DNA from 2 places in the Zhengella sp. genome. Region 1 is predicted to be linked to the other one. Evidence: predicted binding sites of a transcription regulator. Region 1 holds the regulator's gene; the other holds the start of a gene.
What was found. The regulator LexA, encoded in region 1, represses DNA repair genes until DNA is damaged. The targets are predictions, from matches to a motif close to TGTTCNNNNTGTGTTCNG.
Positions count from the first base shown of each region.

Region 2: the regulator LexA is predicted to act here: its motif matches at 2,444-2,461, upstream of ruvC (crossover junction endodeoxyribonuclease RuvC).

Region 1 covers NZ_JAWKWO010000001.1:113,011-117,219, reverse strand. Annotated here, with positions in the region: gene R3D65_RS00470 (ComEC/Rec2 family competence protein) at 1-698, shown strand, start outside; gene R3D65_RS00465 (FTR1 family protein) at 833-1,639, shown strand; gene lexA (transcriptional repressor LexA) at 1,755-2,459, opposite strand; gene glp (gephyrin-like molybdotransferase Glp) at 2,573-3,793, opposite strand; gene moaC (cyclic pyranopterin monophosphate synthase MoaC) at 3,798-4,209, opposite strand, start outside.
Region 2 covers NZ_JAWKWO010000001.1:1,172,000-1,176,208, reverse strand. Annotated here, with positions in the region: gene R3D65_RS05600 (acyl-CoA synthetase) at 1-692, shown strand, start outside; gene R3D65_RS05595 (DUF1465 family protein) at 1,069-1,590, shown strand; gene R3D65_RS05590 (hypothetical protein) at 1,597-1,803, opposite strand; gene R3D65_RS05585 (TSUP family transporter) at 1,812-2,399, opposite strand; gene ruvC (crossover junction endodeoxyribonuclease RuvC) at 2,505-3,020, shown strand; gene ruvA (Holliday junction branch migration protein RuvA) at 3,022-3,636, shown strand; gene ruvB (Holliday junction branch migration DNA helicase RuvB) at 3,681-4,209, shown strand, end outside.

The sequences.
Region 1 (4,209 bases):
TCGTGCCGCTGCCGGCGATGATGCTGGCCACGATCGCGCTCATTGCGGCAACGGTCCTGACGACCCGCCTGCGCCTGCTCGCCTTGCCGTTCATACTGGCCGCCGGCCTGGCCTGGCGCGGTGCCGACATTCCCGATGGCTGGATATCCGATGACGGAAAGACGCTGGCCATCCGCATCGCTGAGGGCAGCCTTGCCTTCAATCGCACCCGGATTTCCAGCTTCACACGCCAGAACTGGACACGGGCAGCGGGAACCGGCGAGGTCAGACGCGCCGCCGCATTGAAACGCGGCAGCCTGGCGGCCTTGCTGGCCCGGGAAGCGACAGGCAAGGCGGCAAGACCCCTGGCCGGGGGATTTGCCTGCGACGATCAACTCTGCCTGGCAAAGGCCCCGCGCGGCTGGATCGTCCAGACGGACGATCCGGAAACAGTCCGTGCCGCATGCCGGACCGCCATCCTCATTCTCTACAGCAAGCCTTCCGAAGCGCCCCGCTGCGGTGGACGGCACATGGCCGTCATCGTCACAGCCCGGCAATTGGCGCTCGAAGGATCGGCTGCCTTTCGCCTGAACCCGCACGGCAAGGGCGTTTCGATCCGCCATGCCATCAACCGGCCATACCGCCCGTGGCACAGGCATCGGAAATGGTCGCGCGCCGCCCGCGGCCTGGAAGAGTGGAAGCCGGAGGCCAGGGATTGACACTTGGCCGTGCCGCCAGCGTCCCACCTGCAGGCATCCAGTTTGGAAACGTTACAAACTGGGCAAAGGCTGCTTGCGGCCGCCGGGCACATCTGGCTTCCTGCGGACGATCTTGAACAATGAGAGAAAACGAGATGCCAATTCTGTCGGCGGCTCTTGAGTCCGGACTTGTCCTTTTTCGCGAGGGCCTTGAGGCCCTTCTGGTCATATCGGCTCTTGCCGCGTTCCTCCATCGCGCCGGCATGGGCGAGCGCACGCGTTACCTCTATATCGGCGTGGCCATGGCGGTTCTTGCTAGCGTGGCCGCCGCGCTTGCCTTCGAGGTGTTCCTCGGTGGCGCCCATGACGACCGACTTGAAGCAGTTGTCATGATGGTTGCGGCCGGCCTGATGTTCTACATGTCCGGTTGGCTCTTTCTGAAGCAGGATCCGAAGGCATGGCAGGCGACCTTGCGTGCCGTGGCAGACCGCGCAGTCAGCGCGGGAACGACATTGTCGCTCGCCCTGATTGCCTTTCTCGCAGTCTTTCGCGAAGGCGCTGAAACAATCCTGTTTCTCCATGCGAGCGCTGCGGCGAGTGGTGGATGGCATGTCGGCTTCTGGATCGGCATTGCTGCCGCCACCGGCGTGCTGGCCGTTGTCTGGTTTGCGGTCAATGCTTTCGCCGCGCGGTTGCCCCTGCGTTTCATCTTTCTGGCAACCTCGGCCTTCCTCTTTGTCATGGGCCTGAAATTCGTTGGCGGTTCGGTTCAGGAACTGCAGGAACTGCAACTGTTGGCCTACGATCCGATGGACTTGCCGTCATCGCTCGTCGATGCCGGGTTGAACCCGACCTGGGAAGCCATCGTCCCGCAAGCCGCGATCGTCATCCTCGCGGTGATCGGCGCCGCCCTGGCATCGACGCGCCGGCGCAAGCAGCCTGCCGGTATTGCCGCTGAGTGAATGGCGGCGCCGGCCTCCACGAAGGCCGGGGATACGGAGTGAACGAAAAAAAAGGCGCCGAGCCAGTCCGGCGCCCCCTTTTCATGATCGATCGATCCAAATCCTGTTTCAGGCTTCAATACCGCCGGATCAGCCCGACCAGACGCCCTTGCACCTTCACGCGGTGGGGCGGGAAAATGCGCGTCTCGAAGGCCGGATTGGCCGCTTCCAGCGCAATGGAAGCCCCCTTGCGCCGGAAGCGCTTCAACGTCGCTTCCTCGTCATCGACCAGCGCGACGACGATGTCGCCGGGATTGGCCGTCTGGCCGTCGCGGATGATCACGGTGTCGCCGTCGAAAATACCGGCCTCGATCATCGAATCCCCGCGAACCTCCAGCGCGTAATGCTCGCCACCGCCCAGCATGTCCGGCGGCACGGCGATCGTGTGGGTCTGATGCTGGATGGCATCGATCGGCACGCCGGCGGCGATTCGCCCCATGACCGGAATGGCAATGGACTGTCCGGATTCCTTCTCGGCCGGCGGCGCCTTCGTGCCGCCTGGCTGCCCGCGTCCGCCCTCGATCACGCTGGGTGAAAACTTGCGCGCCTGAGGTGCGCCCGCAACCCCCTCGGGCATGCGGATCACCTCCAGCGCCCGTGCCCGGTTTGGCAGGCGGCGAATGAACCCGCGTTCCTCAAGTGCCGTGATCAGCCTGTGAATGCCGGACTTGGACGCCAGTTCCAGCGCATCCTTCATCTCGTCGAAGGAAGGCGGTATCCCGGTTTCTTTCAGCCGCTCATGAATGAAAAGCAGAAGTTCATGCTGTTTGCGGGTGAGCACGGGCCACCTCCTGACGAGTCGCAATACAAAACCGGAACAAACATATCTGTTCCCGTCCTGTTCCGCAAGTGGCATCGCAATGGTGCCGCACGCACGGCACGCCTGCGGGTCGGTCAGTCGCCGAGGCTGCGCAGGATCAGGCAGGGCACGTTGTCGCCTTCGTTGACGGCCGGTGCGTGCGCGGGCCGGATCACCAGGCAATTGGCCTCGGCCAGCGTGGACAGCATGGACGAATCCTGGCGCTTGAAAGGCGTCACCTGCAGGCCGCCCGTGCCATCGCTTGTGCAAACCGCACGCACGTGGTCCTGGCGGTCGCCATTTGCATTCATCGGCGTGGTCAGCCGGGCCGTGCGGATGTCATGCACATGGCGTGCCCCGCAAAGCGCCTTGATGAGCGGCTTCAGGAACAGATGGGCACAGACGAGGCTCGATACGGGATTGCCCGGCAGGCCCAGCACACGCGTTTCGCCAAAGCGCCCGACCATGAGCGGCTTGCCCGGCCGCATCGCGATCTTCCAGAAGTCGAGTTCCATCCCGGCATCGGCAAGGACCGACTGGACGAGATCATGATCGCCGACGGACGCGCCGCCCAGCGTGACGATGATATCGGCGCCTGCATCCCGAGCCCGCCCGACAGCGGCGCCGATGATGCCGTGATCGTCGCGGGCAATGCCCAGATCGATGACGGTGGCGCCGCATTCGGTCGCCAGTGCCGCAACGCCGAACGAATTGGAGGCGATGATCTGGTCCGGGCCGGGCAGGGCGCCAGGCGGAACCAGTTCGTCGCCGGTGGCGAGAATGGCGACGAGTGGCTTGCGTGCCACCGTGAGGCGGTCGTGATTGGCGGCGGCGGCGAGCGACAGCGCCGCGGCATCGAGTTGCCGGCCGGCCTTCAGGATGGTGCTGCCCTGGCGAAAGTCCAGCCCTTCGACGCGGATATTGCGGCCTTTCGGCTCGCCTTCGTTCACCTGGACGCGACCGTCGCCGAGCACGCCGACATTTTCCTGGATGATCACGGTATCGGCGCCGGAGGGGACGGGCGCGCCGGTGAAGATGCGCACGCATTCTCCGCCCTCCACCTTGCCCGAAAAGCGGTGGCCCGCTGCCGATTCGCCGATCACCGTCAGCGCGGCAGGCACGTTGGCGATGTCATCGGCCCGCACGGCATAGCCATCCATGGCGGCGGCCGGGAAGGGAGGTTGCGTGCGCCGGGCCGCCAGGTCGCTGGCCAGGAAGCGGCCTGCCGCATCCGCGATGTGAACCTCTTGCGCGCCCAGCAGGCCCGCATCGTCCAGCAGTCTGGAGAGCGCCTCGTCAACGGGAAGCAATGCCATTTCTTCAGTCCTCTGCGCGCCAGTGGCCGGATTTCCCGCCTTCCTTTTCGACAAGGCGGATATCGGTCAGCACCATGCCCCGGTCCACGGCCTTGGCCATGTCATAGATCGTGAGGCAGGTGACGGACACGGCCGACAGCGCTTCCATCTCCACACCGGTCTGGCCGTTCACCCGTGCCAGTGCGCGCACACGCAGGCCGGGCAGGGTTTCGTCGGGCGTGATGTCCACGGTCACCTTGGTGAGCAGCAGCGGGTGACAGAGCGGAACCAGCTCATGGGTCTTCTTGGCGGCCATGATGCCCGCAATCCGCGCCGTGGCGATGACATCGCCCTTCTTGGCATTGCCCGCAAGGATCATCGCCAGCGTTTCGGCCCGCATGCGCACCGCGCCCTCGGCAATGGCCGTGCGGCTCGTG
Region 2 (4,209 bases), 1.1 Mb from region 1:
CCGTGCTGTCGGGCATGGCGGACGCCGGCTTCGCAGTGACCCATCTCTACGGGCTGACAGAGACCTACGGGCCGGCGGTCGTCAATGAGTGGAAGGGCGAGTGGAACGATCTCGAAAAGGGTGCGCGCACGGCAAAGAAGGCGCGCCAGGGCGTGCGCTACGCGGCGCTGGAGGGGCTGAGCGTGCGCGATCCGGAAACCATGGCAGAGGTGCCGCATGACGGCGAGACTATCGGCGAGGTGATGTTCCGCGGCAATATCGTGATGAAGGGCTATCTGAAAAACCCGGAAGCGAGCGCGGAGGCCTTCGGTGGCGGCTGGTTCCATTCCGGGGATCTCGGCGTGATGCACCCGGACGGCTATATCCAGCTCAAGGACCGGTCCAAGGACATCATCATTTCCGGCGGCGAGAACATTTCCTCCATCGAGGTGGAGGACGCGCTTTACAAGCACCCGGCGGTCGCAGCTTGCGCGGTGGTGGCCAAGCCGGACGAGAAATGGGGCGAGACCCCGGTGGCCTATGTGGAACTGAAGCCGGGCAAGAGCGCGAGCGAGGCCGAGATCATCGACCATTGCCGGGAATTGCTGGCGCGCTTCAAATGCCCCAAACAGGTGATCTTTTCGGAAATTCCGAAAACGTCGACGGGCAAGATCCAGAAGTTCCGCCTGCGCGAGGGGGCGCGCGCCCTGTGATCGCGATGCGGGCGGCATGCAACCATTTGCCCACGAAAAGTTGCAACGGAATGGAGAAAGCGGCGGTTTGTTAACCGGCGCTTAACCCTGACAAGGCATTACTGTGGGTATCCAGTTATCTGGATTCGAACCTGAGTGGCTTGAGCCATTCTGTTTGACGCCTCCCTGTAAAACTTCCACGGGCCGCTTCCCTTTGAAGCGGCTCTTTTTTTTCGGCCTTTTCCACGGGCAGGGCGCGGCGTTAACCTTTCATTAAACATGGCCTTGCCAGCGCCGGCCGGGACCTGCATTTTTGTCGAGGCCGCGTTATGGGTGTCCGGGCGGCCGCGGACGGAACACGGACCGGCCGGGACTGAAGTGCAGGGTTTCAGGGCGTATGGCTGAGATGAAGACGACAGGCGAAGGGCCGATCAGGCTGGCCGAGCGGCGGGTGTTTTCCGACCGGTTCAAGCCGCTTTATGCGGAAGGCATGGGGCTGGTGGAAGAGGCGGCGACCTATCTGGACGGCGATGGCCGCAGGGCTGCCAAGGGGTTGTCACGGGTCGGATCCACGCTTTACGCAGCGGAATCGATGCGGCTGACGACACGTTTGATGCAGATCGCCTCATGGCTGTTGCTGCAACGGGCGGCCAATTCGGGCGAAATGACGCGCGACCAGGTGGCGGCGGAAAAATCCAAGGTGAAGCTGGACACCGGCTCGGCCGACGAGGGGGCGCCGGGCTGGGACGAGTTGCCCGGCACGTTCCGCGATCTTGTCCGGCGGTCCTTGCGCCTGCAGGGCGTGGTGCGCCGCATGGACATGGAGATTTACGGCGGCAGCCGGGAGCCGCGCGGGGCGGAGGGCAATCCTGTCTCTGCGCAGATCGACCTGCTGAAGACCGCGTTCGGCGGACGCTGACCGCGTTCAGCCATCCCAGAGCGGCAGCGCGGTGGTGACAGCGAACAGGATGACGGCAAAGGCAATACGGCGATAGGCCGCCGCCGTGGCGAGCGGGAACAGGGCCCGGCCGGCCAGGATGCCGACAAGATAGACCGGCGCACCGGCAAGGCCGAGCGCCAAGCGTTCCTCCGTGATCATGCCGCCGGCCAGGACATTGGCCAGTGTTGCCATTTCCGTGATCAGGAGCAGCGCGAGCAGGTGGCGCGGATCACGCCTTGCGGTTCGGGCGAGGCCATCCAGTAAAGCACGGGCGGCGGGCCGGGAATGCCGGCAATGCCGCCCAGGAAGCCGGCAACAGCGCCGACGCCACCGGACAGGACCGGCGGGCGCGGACCATGGTAGCGCCAGCCCGATGCCAACGCCACGAGGGCGGCAAGCACGCCGAGGCAGATCACCCACCGCAGGACCAGCGGGTCGCCGTGCCGTAGCACGGCGAGGCCCGCGGGCAGCAGGAGGACCGCACCGGCGGCCAGCGGCAGGACTTCACGCCAGCGGGCGTATCTGAGAGCGGGCAGAGCGGCGGGAAGCTGCGGCAGGCTGTCGACAATGGCGATCACGACGACGGCGGTGACGGGATCATGGGTGGCCGCAAGGACCGGTATGGCAACCATGCCGGTGCCGAAGCCGGAGAAGCCGCGCACGAGGCCGGCCAGCAGCAGCACTGCGAGGACTGCGGCCAGCGTGATGTCGAAAGTGGGAAAGGCCATGCATCGGACCGTGCTTGCGAATGTCTTCCTGCCATAGAGCAGGCCGTGCGGACTTGCCATGGATATTCCTTCCCTGGCGGCTGCGCCTCCTTCCATCGCTTGCATGTTTCTGATTTGTTCACTTTTCGCTGGCAAGGCTGGCCGGAATGGAACAAGGTGGCGTGCATGGGACAGGCGATTCGAATCATCGGTATCGATCCGGGCTTGCGGAACATGGGTTGGGGCGTGATCGAGACGCTCGGCAACTCGCTGCGTTTCGTGGCATCCGGCACGGTGCGATCGGACGGCAAGGCGGATCTGGCCAGCAGGCTGTGCCAGTTGCATGACGGGCTGGCGGATGTGCTGCATCAGCATCGTCCGGACGAGGCGGCTGTCGAGGTGACCTTCGTCAACAAGGACGCAACCGCCACGCTGAAACTCGGGCAGGCGCGCGGCATCGCGATGCTGGTTCCGGCGCGGGCCGGGCTGGCGGTGGCGGAATATGCTCCCAATGCGGTCAAGAAATCCGTGATCGGGGTCGGTCACGGCGACAAGAAGCAGATCCAGATGATGCTCAAGGTGCTGATGCCGCGCGCCAGCTTCGAAAGCGACGATGCGGCGGACGCGCTCGCCATCGCCATCTGCCATGCGCATAACCGGGTGGGCGAGGCGCAGCGGCGCGCGCTGCTGAAGGCGGTGTGAGATGATCGGCAAGCTGAAGGGCACGGTGGACGAGATTGGCGAGGATCACGCGGTGATCGACGTGCATGGCGTGGGCTACGTGGCCTTCTGCCCGGCGCGCACGCTGGGCAAGCTCAATACCGGCGAGGCGGCGATCCTGTTCATCGAGACCTATGTGCGCGAGGACATGATCCGGCTCTACGGCTTCGGCTCCGCGCTGGAGCGGGAATGGTTCCGCCTTCTGCAAAGCGTGCAGGGCGTGGGCGCGAAGGTGGCGCTGGCGGTTCTCTCCACGCTGACGCCGCCGGAACTGGCCAATGCGATCGCGCTCAAGGACATTGCCATGGTGTCGCGGGCGCCGGGCGTCGGCAAGAAGGTGGCCGAGCGCATCGTCATCGAACTCAAGGCCAAGGCTCCGGCCCTGGCCGGCGAAGCAGCGGCGTCCATCGGCATGAAGCAGGAAATCGGCGAGGGCGTGGCCTCGGCACCCGTGGCCGACGCGGTGTCGGCGCTGACCAACCTGGGCTATTCGCGTGACCAGGCCGCCAATGCGGTGGCGGCGGCACTGAAGAGCGCGGGCGAGGATGCGGATTCGGCCAAGCTCATCCGGCTCGGGCTGAAGGAACTGGCGCGGTGAGCGGGCGGCTTGCGCTCCCGGCCCGGCAATGCGAATGAAGCGCCATGACCGAGCCTGACCGCCTCATCTCCGCCGACAAGCGCGGCGAGGACTTCGACGCCACGCTGCGCCCGCAAACGCTGGACGATTTCACCGGCCAGGCGGCGGCGCGCGCCAATCTCAAGGTCTTCATCGAGGCGGCCAAGGCGCGCGGCGAGGCGCTGGACCATGTGCTGTTCGTCGGTCCGCCGGGCCTGGGCAAGACGACGCTGGCGCAGATCATGGCCAAGGAGCTGGGCGTGAATTTCCGCTCCACCTCCGGTCCGGTCATCGCCAAGGCAGGCGATCTCGCGGCATTGCTGACCAACCTGGAAGAGGGCGACGTTCTCTTCATCGACGAGATCCACCGGCTCAATCCGGCGGTGGAGGAGATCCTCTACCCGGCCATGGAGGATTTCCAGCTCGACCTCATCATCGGCGAAGGGCCGGCGGCGCGCTCGGTGAAGATCGACCTGGCGAAGTTCACGCTGGTCGCTGCCACGACGCGGCTCGGCCTGCTCACCAATCCGCTGCGCGACCGCTTCGGCATACCGG